Linked DNA regions of Caldimonas brevitalea. The protein of the gene in region 2 interacts with the protein of the main gene of each other region in a pairwise test. Links are inferred from orthologs where the notes say so. Each region holds a gene or a part of one and is shown on either strand. Other genes may lie near its edges.

Region 1 (3,599 bases), 2.5 Mb from region 2 along the record:
GTCGACCGAGGCCATGCAGGCCCACGGCGCTGAAGTGCTGGTGCGCGGCGGTAGCGTCGAAGTGCTCGAAGGCCCCTGGCAGCCCGGCCGCCTGGTGGTGCTCAAGTTCCCGTCCATGGAGAAGGCGCGCGCCTTCTACCACTCGCCCGAGTACGGCCGCGCCCGCGAAGCGCGCGAAGGCGCCGCGGTCATGCGCATGGTGCTTGTGGAAGGTTTGTAACCAGACTGGCGGCCGAATCTGGTCCAATGGGCGCCGCACCAACATCCATCATCGATTACAAGCAAGAGGAAACGTCATGAGTGCCATCGTAGACATCGTCGGCCGTGAAATTCTGGACAGCCGCGGCAACCCCACCGTCGAGTGCGACGTGCTGCTCGAGTCCGGCGTGATGGGCCGTGCAGCCGTGCCGTCGGGCGCGTCGACCGGCTCGCGTGAAGCCATCGAACTGCGCGACGGTGACAAAAGCCGCTACCTCGGCAAGGGCGTGCTGAAGGCGGTCGAGCACATCAACACGGAAATTTCCGAAGCGGTGCTGGGCCTCGATGCATCCGAGCAGGCGTTCCTCGACCGCACCCTGATCGACCTCGACGGCAGCGACAACAAGTCGCGCCTTGGCGCCAACGCCACGCTGGCGGTCTCGATGGCGGTGGCGCGTGCCGCCGCCGAGGAGTCGGGCCTGCCGCTGTACCGCTATTTCGGCGGTTCGGGCTCGATGCAGATGCCGGTGCCGATGATGAACGTCATCAACGGTGGTGCCCACGCCAACAACAACCTCGACCTGCAGGAATTCATGATCCTGCCGATCGGCGCCCCCAGCTTCCGTGAAGCGATCCGCTACGGCGCCGAGGTCTTCCACGCGCTGAAGAAGATCATCCACGACAAGAACATGAGCACGGCGGTCGGCGACGAAGGCGGCTTCGCCCCCAGCGTCGCCAGCCACGAGGCGGCCATCCAGCTGATCCTGCAGGCCATCGAGCAGGCCGGCTACACCCCGGGCGAACAGATCGCGCTGGGCCTGGACTGCGCCGCCAGCGAGTTCTACAAGGACGGCAAGTACCACCTCGAAGGTGAAGGCCTGACACTGTCGGCCGAAGAATGGACCAACGTGCTGGCGACCTGGGCCGACAAGTACCCGATCATCAGCATCGAAGACGGCATGCACGAAGGCGATTGGGCCGGCTGGAAGCACCTGACCGAAACGCTGGGCAAGAAGGTGCAGCTGGTCGGCGACGACCTGTTCGTCACCAACACCAAGATCCTGCGTGAAGGCATCGAAAAGCGCATCGGCAATTCGATCCTGATCAAGATCAACCAGATCGGCACGCTGACCGAAACCTTTGCCGCGATCGAGATGGCCAAGCGCGCCGGCTACACCGCGGTGATCTCGCACCGCTCGGGCGAGACCGAAGACTCGACCATCGCCGACATCGCCGTGGGCACCAACGCCGGCCAGATCAAGACCGGCTCGATGAGCCGTTCCGACCGCATCGCCAAGTACAACCAGCTGCTGCGCATCGAGGAAGACCTGGGCGACATCGCCTACTACCCCGGCCGCTCGGCGTTCTACAACCTGCGCTGATAGATCGCCCCCCTGCCTGCCATCATGCGTCTGCCGCTCGTCACCCTGGTGCTGGCCGCGTTGCTGCTGGGCGTTCACGCCCAGCTGTGGTTCGGCAAGAACGGCGTGCACCGCGTGATGGAGCTGCAGCGCAAACTGGCCGAGCACCAGGACCGCAACATGACGGCGCGAGAGCGCAACGCTCAGCTCGCGGCCGAAGTGCGAGACCTGAAAGAAGGTCTCGAAATGGTCGAGGAAAAGGCCCGTTTCGAGTTGGGCATGGTGAAGCCCGACGAGATCTATGTGCAGCTGACGCCGGCGCCCTGAGCCGTCGGCCTTCGACGACACGGAGCCGCGAGGCTCCGTTTTTCATTGACGACCGCCTGTCCCGCTCCTTCCCCCGCCCCATCCGATGGACACCTTGCTCGCCGTTTTCGCCCCCTGGATGGCCCCGGCCTTCACCGCCTGGGGGGTGCCGGTCACCTGGCTGGAGCTGGTGGCCTTCGTGCTCGCCGTGGCGATGGTGGTGTGCAACATCCGCGTCGTGCCCTGGGGTTGGCCGCTGGCCATCGTCAGCTCCTTGCTTTATTTCCTGTTGTTCTGGCAGAGCAAGCTGTACGGCGACGCGTGTCTGCAGCTGTTCTTCGCGGTCGTGGCGGGTTGGGGCTGGTGGCAATGGCTGTATGGCAAGCGACCGGACGGCCAGCGGCTCACCGTGCACGCCCTGCCCCGCGCCGGCCGCTGGGCCACCGCGGCCGGCGTGCTGCTCGCCTGGCCCTTGCTCGGCACCTGGCTGGCGCGCACGACCGACAGCGACGTGCCCTATTGGGACGCCTTCCCCACCGTGGCCAGCGTCGCCGGCCAGTTTTTGCTGGGCCGCAAGCTGATCGAGAACTGGCCCACCTGGGTGGTGGTCAACACCGTCAGCGTCGGGCTGTTCGCCTACAAGGGGCTATGGCTCACGGTGCTGCTGTACGCGCTCTTCGTTGTGATGTCGGTGCTGGGCTGGCGGGCCTGGCAGCGACTGCGGCAGGCGCCGGCGGTGGCTGCATGAGCTAGCACCCCGGAGGGTTTCCGATGAGCAGCAGCAGCAACAGCCCTGGCCGTGTGATCGCCCTGGTCGGCGCGGAAAGCACCGGCAAGACCGAACTCGCCGCGGCCCTTGCGCGGCGTTTGCAATCGGCGGGCCTCGACGCCGTCGCAGTGCCGGAGTACCTGCGCCTCTTCTGCGAAGCCCAGGGGCGCACACCGCGACAGGACGAACAGCGTGGCATCGCCGACGAGCAGAGCCGCCTGATCCGCTACGCAGCCGGGCGACACGCGGTGGTGGTGGCCGACACCACGGCGTTGATGATCGCGGTCTACAGCGACTATGTGTTCGGCGACACCTCGCTCTACGCCGACGCCGAGCGGGCGCACGCCGAGGCGGCGCTGACCCTGCTGACCGGGCTCGACCTGCCCTGGGTCGCCGACGGCTTGCAGCGCGACGGCGCGCACGTGCGCGAAGGGGTCGACGAGCGGGTGCGCGCAGCCTTGCAGCGGGGCGGCTCGCCCTACAGCCTGGTGTACGGTCTGGGGCCCGCCCGGGTCGAGGCAGCGTGGGCGGCGGTGTGTCCGCTGCTGGGCTTGCCCGCCGGCGCAAAGGGCAGCGGTGAGAGCGGTGAGAGCGGTGAGGCAACCACGCACACGTCGCGCAAGCTGTACTGCACCGAGTGCCTGGACCCGCACTACGAGCGCCTGTTCAGCCGCTTGTTGGGCCGCGACCCGTCCTGAATCTCAATGGGACTGCCGTAGCCGGTTGAGCCTCTTGTGCTGTACCCTGTGCACCGCGTCCCAACAAGAACGCTATCTATAAGTACGCGCAGCACCGAGACCTCAGCGAGCCAAGAGATGCGAGCCATTGCTCGATGCTGCCTGCCAGGGTTCTCTCCGCTAGAAACGCGCCTTGGTCGAGTCTGGACGTAGCTGTCGCTGCTAAAGTGCTCGGATTCAGGAGTATTAATGGATTCAACTGTGTTCATTCGCCGCGTCCGAGCGAAG
Region 2 (2,840 bases):
GTTGGCCACCATGTCGTGCAGTGCGCCCGAGTAAGTCGGGATCCCCTTGCGCACCGGTTTTAGAAAAATGTCCTCGCCCAGCTCGACCATCCCCGGCATCACCGCCGATCCGCCGGCGAGCACGATGCCGGACGACAGCAGCTCTTCGTAGCCGCTCTCACGGATGACTTGATGCACAAGTGAAAAGATTTCTTCCACGCGAGGCTCGATCACGCCGGCCAATGCTTGTCGCGAGAGCATGCGGGGTGCCCGGTCCCCGAGGCCAGGCACTTCGACCTGTTCGTCGGGGTCGGCCAGCAGCTGTTTGGCGACGCCGAAATCGACCTTGATCTCCTCGGCGTCCTTGGTCGGCGTGCGCAAGGCCATCGCGATGTCGCTCGTGATCAGGTCGCCCGCGATCGGAATCACGGCGGTGTGGCGGATCGCGCCGTCGGTAAAGATCGCCACGTCAGTGGTGCCGGCGCCGATGTCGACCAGCGCCACGCCCAGGTCTTTCTCGTCTTCGGTCAACACCGACAGGCTGGACGCAGAGGGGTTCAACACCAGCTGCTCGACCTCGAGCCCGCAGCGTCGCACGCACTTGACGATGTTCTCGGCCGCACTCTGTGCGCCGGTGACGATGTGCACCTTCACCTCGAGGCGGCCACCGCTCATGCCGATCGGCTCCTTGACCTCGTGGCCGTCGATCACGAACTCCTGCGGCTCCACCAGCAGCAGCTTCTGGTCGTTGGGGATGTTGATGGCCTTGGCGGTCTCGACCACCCGCGCGACGTCGATCGGCGTGACCTCCTTGTCGCGCACGATCACCATGCCGGTCGAGTTCTGCCCGCGGATGTGGCTGCCGGTGATGCCGGTGTAGACCCGCGTGATCTTGCAGTCGGCCATCATCTCGGCCTCTTTCAGCGCCTGCTGGATCGACTGCACCGTCGCATCGATGTTGACCACCACGCCGCGCTTGAGCCCGTGCGACGGCGCCACGCCCAGCCCGGCCACGCGCAGCTCGCCGCTCGGCAACACCTCGGCCACCACCGCCATCACCTTGGCCGTGCCGATGTCGAGGCCGACAACGAGATCTTTGTATTCCTTGGCCATCTTGCTCTCAGTTTCTATTCGCACCGGCTGGGGAGCCGGGTCTTGCGCCGGGTTTCGCGCCGCCGGGGATACCGGTCGTGATGCCCTCGATGCGCACCGCATAGCCGTTGTGGTGGCGCAGGTCGGCGTATTCGAGCGGCCCGGGGTAGCGCTCGGTCACTTGGGGCCACGAGGTCACGAAACGGTCCAGCCGTGCCAGCACCTCGCCGGCCTCGCCGCGGCCGAGTTCGAGTTCGGCGCCGTTGTCCAGTGCCACCTTCCACGAGCCGCGGTCCGACAGCGTCAGGCGTTCGATGCCGGCGCCCATGCGCCGCACGGCCGTTTGCACCGGTGCCACCATCTCAAGCACCTGACGGGAGCTGCCATCGGGCCCGGACAAGGTCGGCAGGCGGTCGTCTTCGACATCGCCGAGGTTGGCCTCGAACACCTCGCCGTAGGTGTTGACCAACCGGTTCTCGCCCCAGTAGGCGGCGGCGCGGTGTTCTTCCAGCCGCACCAGCAACCGGTTGGGCCAGACCCGCATCACCGTGGCGCGTCGCACCCAGGGCACCGACTGGAAGGCCTGGCGTGTACGTTCCAGGTCGATGCTGAAAAAATTGCCGCTCAGCTTGGGCGTCGCATTGGCGCGGATGGTCGTTTCGCTGCTGCGTGTCACGTCGCCCTCGATGCGGATGGCGCGGATCGAAAACAACGGCCAACGCGCGGCCCACGACACGGTCATCCAGACGAAGCCGAGCGCCGCCAGCGTGTAGAGCAGGGCGGCGGTCGCGTTCATCAGTCGGATGTCCAGAGGTGTCGTGGATTGCATGGTCTCGGTCGTGGCGGGCCCTCGCCTCAGAGGTTCAGCGAGGCCTGCGTCACCAGCCACAGGCACAGCTGCTCATAGCTGATGCCCGCGGCCCGGGCCGACATCGGCACCAGCGAATGTCCGGTCATGCCGGGCGAGGTGTTGATCTCGAGCAGGAAGGGCTTGCGGTCGGCGGCACGGATCATCACGTCGGCGCGTGCCCAGCCGCGGCAGCCGAGCGTGCGGAAGGCCTGCACCACCAGGCGCTGGATCTCGGCTTCCTCGTCCTGCGGCAAGCCGCTCGGGCAGTGGTACTGGGTGACGTCGGTGAAGTATTTGTTCTGGTAGTCGTAATTGCCCTGGGGCGCGACGATGCGGATCACCGGCAAGGCTTCCGCGCCGGCGCCTTCGCCCAGCACCGGGCAGGTGGTCTCGTCACCGTCGATGAACTCCTCGCACAGCACCTCGGGGTCGCAACCGGCCGCCAGCGCGTAGGCGGCCTCGCACTGCTCGACGCTTTCGACCTTGGTCAGGCCGATGGTCGAGCCTTCGCGGGCCGGCTTGACGATCATCGGCGAGCCCAGTGCAGCAAAGGCCTCGCGCGTCTCGTCGGCGCTCGTCACGATGCGCCAGTCGGGCGTGGGCAGGCCCTCGAAGCGCCAGATGCGCTTGGTCATGATCTTGTCCATCGCGATGCTCGAGGCCATCACGCCGGAACCGGTGTAGGGCAGGCGCAGCAACTCCAGCGCACCTTGCACCGTGCCGTCTTCGCCGTAGCGACCGTGCAGCGCGATGAAACAGCGGGCATAGCCGTCGCGCTTGAGCTCGCTCAGGTCGCGGTCGTGCGGGTCGAAGGCATAGGCGTCGACCCCTTGCGACTTGAGCGCGTTCAGCACGCCGGTGCCGGACATGATCGACACCTCGCGTTCGGCGGAATCGCCGCCCATCAGCACCGCCACCT

Evidence for each region. The genes of interacting proteins can lie anywhere in the genome.
Region 1: the proteins of AAW51_RS05895 (region 2) and ftsB interact in binary tests that used the Escherichia coli proteins (3 or more experiments, as listed by UniProt). The link is inferred for Caldimonas brevitalea from one-to-one orthologs.

Annotation. Positions count from the first base shown.
Region 1 is NZ_CP011371.1:3,867,869-3,871,467, forward strand. What follows is about bases 309-3,245. They hold ftsB (cell division protein FtsB), read left to right. Parts: upstream 309-1,604; coding sequence 1,605-1,886; downstream 1,887-3,245. Other genes in these bases: eno (phosphopyruvate hydratase), read left to right, coding at 309-1,580; pnuC (nicotinamide riboside transporter PnuC), read left to right, coding at 1,972-2,613; AAW51_RS16395 (AAA family ATPase), read left to right, coding at 2,637-3,245. Outside these bases: AAW51_RS16375 (DUF1330 domain-containing protein), read left to right, coding at 1-220; more of eno, read left to right, coding at 297-308; more of AAW51_RS16395, read left to right, coding at 3,246-3,332; AAW51_RS16400 (AAA family ATPase), read left to right, coding at 3,561-3,599. UniProt on the Escherichia coli protein: Essential cell division protein. May link together the upstream cell division proteins, which are predominantly cytoplasmic, with the downstream cell division proteins, which are predominantly periplasmic.
Region 2 is NZ_CP011371.1:1,333,309-1,336,148, reverse strand. It holds AAW51_RS05895 (cell division protein FtsQ/DivIB), read right to left. Parts: upstream 1,901-2,840; coding sequence 1,100-1,900; downstream 1-1,099. Other genes in the region: AAW51_RS05890 (D-alanine--D-alanine ligase), read right to left, coding at 1,927-2,840; ftsA (cell division protein FtsA), read right to left, coding at 1-1,092. UniProt on the Escherichia coli protein: Essential cell division protein. May link together the upstream cell division proteins, which are predominantly cytoplasmic, with the downstream cell division proteins, which are predominantly periplasmic. May control correct divisome assembly.